Regions from separate parts of the Micromonospora nigra genome, predicted to be linked through region 2. Evidence: riboswitches for the same ligand, from Rfam matches in the RefSeq annotation. Region 2 holds a riboswitch; the other holds the start of a gene.
The links. A riboswitch is a leader RNA that binds a small molecule or an ion and turns the genes downstream of it on or off. The one in region 2 is predicted to bind cobalamin.
Positions count from the first base shown of each region.

Region 1: linked by a shared signal. The riboswitch ahead of GA0070616_RS01220 (ABC transporter substrate-binding protein) and the one ahead of GA0070616_RS14070 (ABC transporter substrate-binding protein) in region 2 are both predicted to bind cobalamin.

Region 1 is NZ_FMHT01000003.1:118,161-122,681, forward strand. Features, by position in the region: gene GA0070616_RS01215 (FecCD family ABC transporter permease) at 1-434, opposite strand, end outside; gene GA0070616_RS01220 (ABC transporter substrate-binding protein) at 500-1,501, opposite strand; cobalamin riboswitch at 1,531-1,711, opposite strand; gene GA0070616_RS01225 (AfsR/SARP family transcriptional regulator) at 1,823-4,521, opposite strand, start outside.
Region 2 is NZ_FMHT01000003.1:3,290,619-3,295,139, forward strand. Features, by position in the region: gene GA0070616_RS14060 (DUF4229 domain-containing protein) at 35-310, shown strand; gene GA0070616_RS14065 (M14 family metallopeptidase) at 545-2,419, shown strand; cobalamin riboswitch at 2,596-2,734, shown strand; gene GA0070616_RS14070 (ABC transporter substrate-binding protein) at 2,813-3,751, shown strand; gene GA0070616_RS14075 (FecCD family ABC transporter permease) at 3,828-4,521, shown strand, end outside.

The DNA.
Region 1 (4,521 bases), 3.2 Mb from region 2:
ACACCGGCGAGCACCATCCGGGTCGGGGCCCGTCCGCCGGCCCGGCCGGCCACGGCGATCACCAGCGCGAACGCGGCGAGCGCTCCGACGAGGGCACCGCCGGTGAGCCGGGCGACCCCGGCCCCGAGGCCGAGCACGACGACCGCCACCGCGCCGAGGGACGCACCGGAGGACACCCCCAGCAGGTACGGATCGGCCAACGGGTTGCGGGTCACGGTCTGCATGACGGCGCCGCAGGCGGCCAGCCCGGCACCGACCAGCGCGGCACCGAGCACCCGGGGCAGGCGCAACTGCCAGACGATGTGCTCGCGCAGCAGCGGAACCTCCGCCCGCACCAGGCCCAGCCGGTCGGCGACGACCGTCCACACCGTGTTCAGGGACAGGTCGGCCGGACCGGCGGTGACCGCCGCGCCGATCGAGCCCAGCAGGAGCACGGCCAGCGCCCCGGGCAGCAGCGCGCCGGCCGCCCGCCCCGCACTGGGGCGGGCGGTGACGGCGGTCAGCGGTCGGTCCTGGTGCGCGGCGCGGCGACCCCGGCGGCGAGCGCCTCGATCGCGAGGACGTTGCGGATGCCGGCCGAGGTGGCGGAGAACGGGATGGTGACGATCCGTTGTCCGGCGACGGCGCGCAGGTTGCGCAGGGTGGGGTGGCGACGCAGGAACGCCTGCTTGTCAGGGGCCGGGTCCCAGGCCGCGTCGACGAGGACGATGAGGTCGGGGTCGCGTTCGGCCACGGTCTCCCAACTGGTGGCGGCCCAGCTGCCGGGGAGGTCGGCGAAGCCGTTGGTGACCCCGACAGCCTTCATGATCATGCCGGGTGCGCCGCAGCAGGCACCGACGCTCGGGGCGTCCGTACCGGCGTCCCACCACAGCACGGTGCCGCCGGCCGGGGCGGCCGACGACGCGGCGTCGATCCGTCGCCGCTGCTCGGCGACCAGCGCCTCGGCCCGCTGCGGCACCCCGAAGACCGCAGCGATCTCCCGGATCTCGGTGAAGACGTCCTCCACGGTCAGGGCCCCGGGGCGGTGCTCCTTCGCGCAGCCGGCCGGGGAGGTGTAGGTCGGGATGCCCAGCCGGGCCAGCTCGCCCCGGTCGCCCACCCCCTCGTCACCGAAGGCGCTGGCGAAGGAGGCGTAGACGAAGTCGGGCTCGACCGCGAGGAGTGCCTCGGCCGACGGGTACCGGTCGGCCAACACGGGCACCGTGGCGTAGGCCGCGGCGTACTCCGGCAGGATCTCGTCGTCGAGGTAGGCGGTGCCGGACATCCGGTCGGCCAGGCCCAGCGCCAGCATGATCTCGGTGGCCGGCTGGTTCAGGGTCACCGCCCGCGCCGGTGGCGCGGTCACCTCGACCGGCGTGCCGCAGTTGGACGACGCGACCGGCCCGGCGGCGACCGGCGGCCCCGGCGAGGCGGTGGTCGTGCAGCCGGCCAGGGCCAACAGCAGGGACAACGGTGCGGCAACGCACCGGGAGACACGGGGCCGCACAGCGCGCACGCGCATCGGGACCGCCTTCCAGCACCTCGTGGACGGGTCATCGCAGTGCCGTGGCCGGTCTCCTGGCTGACGGGAGGTGCGTCCACGGCCGGCCTTCCCAGGCGCGTACGCCCAGTGACCTCTTCACGACGAGGGCCGCGGACTTCCCGATCACAGTGGCGAGGGCCGCGCCGGCATCACACCGGCTTCCCGAACACCACGGCAGCGTCACCTTAACGCCCGGAAGCCGGCCCGTCACGGTGACGAACGCCATGGCCTGGTCCACCGGCGGCGCCACGGCCGCGGCGCTGCGCCGCGCAGCAGCCCGCACGGGTCGCACAGCCGCGCCTACCGCGCCGCGAACGGCCCGAAGAACAGCTCGTAGTGCGGCTCGCGGTAGCCCGGCAGGGACCGCAGCAACTCCCGCGCCTCGGCGGTCGACCGCCCGGCGGCCTCGCAGTCACCCGTGGCTTCGGCGGCGCGGGCCGCGGCGTGCCGCGCCACCGCCAGCACGTACCGGTCGCCGAACCGGGCGGCGAGGTCCCCCGCCTCGGCGGCGTCACGGGCCGCCGACACCGGATCGGCCAGTCGCAGGTGGGCGGCCGTCCGCGCCAGGTGCGCCTCGCTGCGGGACGGCAGGTCCCCGGCGCGTTCCGTCACCGCGACCGCCTCGGTGAGCACGGGCAGCGCCTCGGTCCACCGTCCCGCGAGGCACAGCAGCTGACCCCACATGCTCAGCGCCGCGCCCTCTAGGCCGACCGCGCCGATCTCCCGGGCGATGCGCAGCGCCTCCTCGACCCCCGCGAAGGCCTCCTCCTGCGCGCCGACGGCCATCCGCACCTGGGCGGAGTTGCTGAGACTGGCACCAACGAGCAGTGGCTTCCCCGAGGCCCGGCGTAGCGCCAGCGCTTCGTCGTGGTGAGCGAGGGAGCGATCGAGGGCACCCGTACGGTAGTGCAGCACACCCAACGCTTCCAGGCAGGCCGAGATCCGGTCCCGGTCGTCGAGGGACCGGACCAGTTCCAGGCACCGCAGCAGGTCCGCCTCCACCCGGCTCGGATCGCCGGTGCCCCGGTTCAGGCTGGCCCGGTAGAACAGCGCCGCCGCGTGTTCCAGGGGCAGCCCGAGCGTGTCGGTCAGCGTCGCCGCGCCGTCGATGAGACGCACCGCCTCGTGCCGGTAGCCGTGCCGGCGCAGCGCCGCCGCGCTGGACCAGGCGAGCAGCGCCGCGAGCCGGGCGGTGGCGGGGCCGCCCTCCGCCGCCTGGGTGAAGGCCGCGACGATGTTGGCGTGCTCCTCGGCCAGCCACCGGGCGGCCTGTTCCGGGGTGGTGGGCGACTCCTGCCAGGCCGGTGCGGGCGGCTCCGATCCGGCGGTCGGTGACCAGCCCGCGTTCGCCAGCCGCGTCACGTCGCGGGAGCCGAGCTGGTACAGCTGCGTCAGCCGGCCCAGCGCGGCCTCCAGGTCGGCGGTCGGCTCATCCTGCGCCCGTTCCGCGGCGAACAGTCGCAGCAGGTCGTGGATGGCGTACGTGCCCGGCCGGCGGGGCTCGACGAGGCGCTGGTCGGCCAGCAGCTCCAGGGTGTCCTCGGCCACCGCGACCGGCTCACCGAGCAGCGCGGCGACGGCCCGCGCGCTGACCACCGGCAGCCGGGTGCCACCCACCAGTCGCAGGATCCGGGCACCCCGGCGGTCCCGCTCGTCACCGCCGGTCAGCGCCGCGTACGCGTGCTGGATCGACGCCCGCAGGCTGAGGTCGTCGTACTCCAGTTCGTCGAGGCGGTGCCGGGGGTCGGTCAGCCGCGCCACGAGCCGGTCGAGGGGCCACTGCGGACGACTCGCCAGCCGGGCCCCCACGATGCGCAACGCCAGGGGCAGGAGGCCGCACAGCTCGGCGAGCCGGTCGGCCTGCTCCGGTTGGGCGGCGACGCGTTCGGCGCCGCACTCGGCGGCGAGCAGCCGCACCGCCGCCTCGCGGGAAAGCAGCTCCACCGCGAGGTGTCGGCTGTGCGGCAGGGTGGCGAGTATCCGCCGGCTGGTCACCAGGGTGGTGCACGATTCGTCCCCCGGCAGCAACGGTCTGACCTGGGCGGCGTCGCGGGCGTTGTCGAGGACCACCAGCATGCCGCGGCCGGCGACCGTTGACCGGAAGCAGGCGGTCGCCTCCCCCGGATCCGCCGGTACGGCGTTGCCCGGCATGCCGAGGGTGCGCAGGAACCGGCCCAGCACGTCGACCGGGCGCAGCGGCGGCAGGTTCGCGTCGGAACCCTGCAGGTCGACGTAGAGGGTGCCGCCGGGATAGCGGTCGGCCAGTTCGGCCGCGAGGTGCACGGCCAGCGCGGACTTGCCCACGCCGCCGGGCCCGTGCAGGGCCACGACCGCCGGGCGGGCCGGCCCGTCGAGCCAGGCCAGCGCGGTGGCGATCGCCGACCGACGGCCGACGAGTCCGTCGATGCGGGCGGGCAGCTCGCGCGGCGGCGTGCGGGCCGCCGCCACGATGCCGGTCGTGTCCGTGCCGGGGCGGTCTGCGGCCAACTGGGGGCTGTGGTGCAGCACGTCCCGGTAGAGCGCCTGGAGCTCCGGGCTGGGATCCAGGCCCGTCTGCTCCGCCAGCGCCTGCCGCGCGTGCAGGTACGCGGCCACCGCGCCGGCCACGTCCCCGGTGCGGTAGAGGGCCGTCATCAGCTGCGCCCAGCTGCGTTGCCGCAGCGGGTGCGCGGCCACCGTCTCGCGTAGCCGGCCGACCAGTTCCGCCGCGCCGCCCAGGCCGAGCCGCGCCTGGACGTGGTCCTCCTCGACGATGAGGCGCTGCTCCGCAAGCCGCGCCAGCCGTCCGGCGAGCGTCGGGGGCAGCGGCAGGTCGGCCAGGGCCGGTTCGCGCCACATTCGCAGCGCCGTGCCGAGACTGGTCTCGGCGGACTCCAGGTTCCCCGCCGCCAGGGCCGCCCGGCCCCGGTGCGCCGCCTCCTGGAACTCGTCCAGGTCGCGCTCGCCGGGGCGGACCTCCAGCAGGTAGCCGCCGGTGCGGGTGTGCAGCCGGGTGGGGG
Region 2 (4,521 bases):
CGCCGGATCGACCGGCGTCGGGGAAGGGAGAAGGGTGAGCGGGGCCGTCAAGTACACGCTGGGCCGGATCGGGTTGTTCGTCATCGTGCTGCTGGCACTGTGGCCGGTGGAGTTGAACTTCCTGCTGAAGCTGATGCTCGCGGTGATCTTCTCCGCGGCGGCCTCCTTCTTCCTGCTGCGTCAGTGGCGGGAGGAGATGGCCACGGAACTGGCCGCGGCGGCGCAGCGGCGGCGGGCCGAGAAGGACCGGCTGCGTTCCGCCCTGGCCGGCGAGGACGAGCAGGACGGTGACCCCGGCCGCCGGGCGTGACCGGCGTCGCCGGACTCCCCGACCCGCCGCCCTCCCCCACCCCGCCCTTCGGCTCTGTGGCAGGGGAACCTTCCGGGCGGCCCGCCCTCCGGTGACCCTGTGGCAGGGGAACATGTCGCCGAAGTGACGATCAGGTTGGGATGAGCCGAGCAACGATCGATATTGATATGACCATGTGACCGGTGGTGGGCTGTCCTCCACCGGGCGGGTCCGCCCGCACCTCGAGGAGGTTCCATGGCCTTCCGCTCCATCCCTCTGCGCCGTGGTCTGGCGCTCGTCATCGCGGCCGGGCTGGGCCTGCTCACGCTCGCCGCCCCGCCCGTGTCCGCCCGGCCCGCCCCCGACCGGGACGCGCAACCTGCCGCCGTGCCCTACCGGGTGCTCGGCCCGAAGACCCTCGCCGACCGCGACGCGGTGGCCCGTACGGGCGCCGCGATCGACTACTCCGAACACGGCGTCCTGCACATCTCGGCCACCCGGGCCGAGGCGGCGGCCATCAGCCGTCTCGGGTTCCGGCTGGAGGCGGTCGCCGCGCTGCCCACCGACCGGGGTCAGGCCGAGGCCGGCACGCTGGCCTTCCCGCCCGCCGACTCCAACTACCACGACTACGCCGAGCTGACCGCCGTGGTCAACAAGGTGGTCGCCGACCACCCGACGATCGCCCGGAAGATCAGCATCGGCACCTCGTACCAGGGCCGTGACCTGATGGCGGTGAAGATCTCCGACAACGTCGCCTCCGACGAGAACGAGCCGGAGATCCTGTTCAACTCCCAGCAGCACGCGCGGGAGCACCTGACCGTCGAGATGGCGATCTACCTGCTCAACCTGTTCACCGACAACTACAACTCCGACTCCCGGATCCGGGACATCGTCAACACCCGGGAACTGTGGATCGTCCCGACGGTCAACCCGGACGGCAGTGAGTACGACATCGCCACCGGCTCGTACCGGTCGTGGCGTAAGAACCGCCAGCCGAACAGCGGCTCGTCGTACGTCGGCACCGACCTGAACCGCAACTGGGGCTACCTGTGGGGCTGCTGCGGCGGCTCGTCCGGCTCCACCTCGTCGGACACCTACCGGGGCCCGTCGGCGTTCTCCGCGCCGGAGACCCAGGCGCTGCGCAACTTCGTCAACAGCCGCGTCGTCGGTGGGACGCAGCAGATCAAGGCCAACATCGACTTCCACACGTACTCGGAGCTGGTGCTGTGGCCGTTCGGCCACACCACCAACAACACCACCACCGGGATGACGGCCGACCAGTACAACACCTTCGCCACCATCGGCCAGCAGATGGCGGCCACCAACGGCTTCACCCCGCAGCAGTCCAGCGACCTGTACATCACCGACGGTGGCAGCATCGACTGGATGTGGGCGGCGCACGGCATCTGGGCGTACACCTTCGAGCTGTACCCGGGCTCGGCCTCCGGCGGCGGCTTCTACCCGCCCGACGAGGTGATCCCCGCGCAGACGTCGCGTAACCGGGAGGCGGTGCTGATCCTCAGCGAGTACGCCGACTGCCCGTACCGGGCGATCGGCAAGCAGTCGCAGTACTGCGGCGGCGGTGGCGGTGGCACCACGGTCTGGTCGGACACCTTCGAGACCGCGACCGGCTGGACGATCAACCCCGGCGGCACGGACAACGCCACCACCGGCCAGTTCGAGCGGGGTGCCGCGCAGGCGACCAACTCCGGCGGCGCCAAGCAGCTCACCCCGTACGCGGGCAGCAACAGCCTGGTCACCGGCGCGCCGGCCGGCAGTGGTGCCGGTTCCTACGACATCGACAGCGGTGCCACCAGCGCCCGGTCCCCGGCGGTGACCCTGCCGTCGAGCGGCACCCTGACCCTGTCGCTGGCCTGGTACCTGGCGCACGCCTCGAACTCGTCCTCGGCCGACTACTTCCGGGTCAGTGTGGTGCACAACGGCGGCACCACGACCCTGCTCAACCAGGCCGGGGCGGCGACCAACCGCAACGGTTCCTGGACGGTGTCGAGCCTCAACCTCACCCCGTACGCCGGGCAGTCCGTCCGGATCCTGGTGGAGGCTGCGGACGCCTCGGGCGCGAGCCTGGTCGAGGCGGCTGTGGACAACGTCACCATCACCGCCTCCTGATCCGGCGGGGCCCCGTTCCACCCCCGACGGGGCCCCGTCCCACCCGGCAGGGCCCCGTTCCACCTCGGGCAGGGCCCCGATCCGGCAGGAAAGCGGATGAATCCCCGTCGAGTGGTCGTCGTCTCCCGCCCCCGCGCAGGAGTCGGCGGCCGCTCGGCGGGGATCGCTGCGTGACCAGGAAGAGGGCCGCGCGGCGTGCGCTACCGTCTTACCGACCACGCCACAGCGAAGCCGGTGCGAAACCGGTGCTGTCCCGCAACTGTGATGCCCCTGCCGGGGACGAGCCAGGTCGCCTGCGGTGCGGTCGCGACCCGCGCTCTCGAGGAAGGGCGCCTCGCGGACGGACGTACGCGTCCTGTCGGCGAAGCACCACCTCGACCGACAGGAGGACCGATGTTCAGACGTACCCCCCGGATCTTCGCCGCCACCCTCGCGGTGGCCGCGCTGACCCTCGGTGCCTGCGCCGAGAAGACCTCGGACACGCCCACCCCCGATGCCGGCGGTTCTTCCGCCGCCGCCTTCCCCGTCACGGTCGGCTCGCTGACCCTCCAGGAGCGGCCCGAGAAGATCGTGTCGCTGTCGCCGACGGCCACCGAGATGCTGTTCGCCATCGGCGCGGGCCCCCAGGTCACCGCCGTCGACGACCAGTCGAACTTCCCGGCCGACGCGCCGAAGACCGACCTGTCCGGCTACCAGCCGAACGCCGAGGCCATCGCCGCGCGCAACCCCGACCTGGTGGTGCTCGCCAACGACACCAACAAGATCGTCGACCAGCTCACCGCGCTGAAGATCCCGGTCCACCTGAACCCGGCCGCGAAGACGCTGGACGACTCCTACCGGCAGATCACCGAGCTGGGCGCGCTGACCGGCAACGTCGACGCCGCCGCCGACGTCACGAAGCGGATGAAGGACGACATCGCCAAGATCGTCGCCGAGGTGCCGGAGCGGGCCGAGAAGCCGACCTACTTCCACGAGCTGGGCCCGGAGCTGTACACCGCCACCAGCAAGACCTTCATCGGCTCGCTCTACACGCTCGCCGGCCTGGAGAACATCGCCGACGCGGCCGACGCCGACGGCAGCAACGGTGGCTACCCGCAGCTGTCCCAGGAAGTCATCGTCGACGCCGACCCGGACTTCATCTTCCTCGCCGACACCAAGTGCTGCCAGCAGAGCCCGGAGACCGTCAAGGCCCGCGGCGGCTGGTCCGGCATCACCGCGGTGAAGAACAACCAGATCGTGGCCCTCGACGACGACGTGGCCTCCCGTTGGGGGCCGCGCGTGGTGGACCTGCTGCGCGCCATCGTCGACGCCACCGCCACGGCGACCCCGTGACGGACGCCCGCCGGTGACCACGGCCCTGCCCGTGACCGGAGGTGACCGCCGCCGCGAGCGGCAGCCGACCACGCCGCTGCGGTCGGCCGGGACGCCCGTCGCGTCCCGGCCGGCCGGGCTGCGCCCGCGCTGGCTCGTCGCCGGTGTCGCCGCGGTGCTGGTCGCCCTGGTCGTCGGGGTGTCGCTCGGCCCGGTCGCCCTGCCGCCGGGCAGCGTCGCGGCCGAACTGCTCAACCTCATTCCGGGGGTACGCCTCGACAGCGGGCTGACCGAGCGGGAGATCGCCATCGTCACCGAGCTGCGGCTGCCCCGCGTCGTGCTCGGCCTGCTCGTCGGCGGGCTGCTCGCCCTGGCCGGCGGCTGCTACCAGGGGGTGTTCCGCAACCCGCTGGCCGACCCGTACCTGCTCGGCGTCGCCGCCGGCGCCGGCCTGGCGGTCACCGCCGTGATCACCCTCGGCGGGGCGGCCGGCGGCACGCTCACCGGCCTGCCCGTCACCATCCCGCTGGCCGCGTTCGTCGGGTCGCTCGGCGCGGTGCTGCTGACCTACCTGCTCGGCGTGTCCGGTGGGCGGGGTCGCTCCCCGGCCACCCTGATCCTGGCCGGCGTGGCCGTCTCCGCGTTCTTCTCCGCCGGGCAGACCTACCTGCTCCAGCGGAACTCCGACAGCATCCAGCAGGTCTACTCCTGGCTGCTCGGTCGCCTCGCCACCGCCGGCTGGGAGGACGTCCGCCTGGTGCTGCCGTACTTCCTGGTCACCAGTCTGGTGG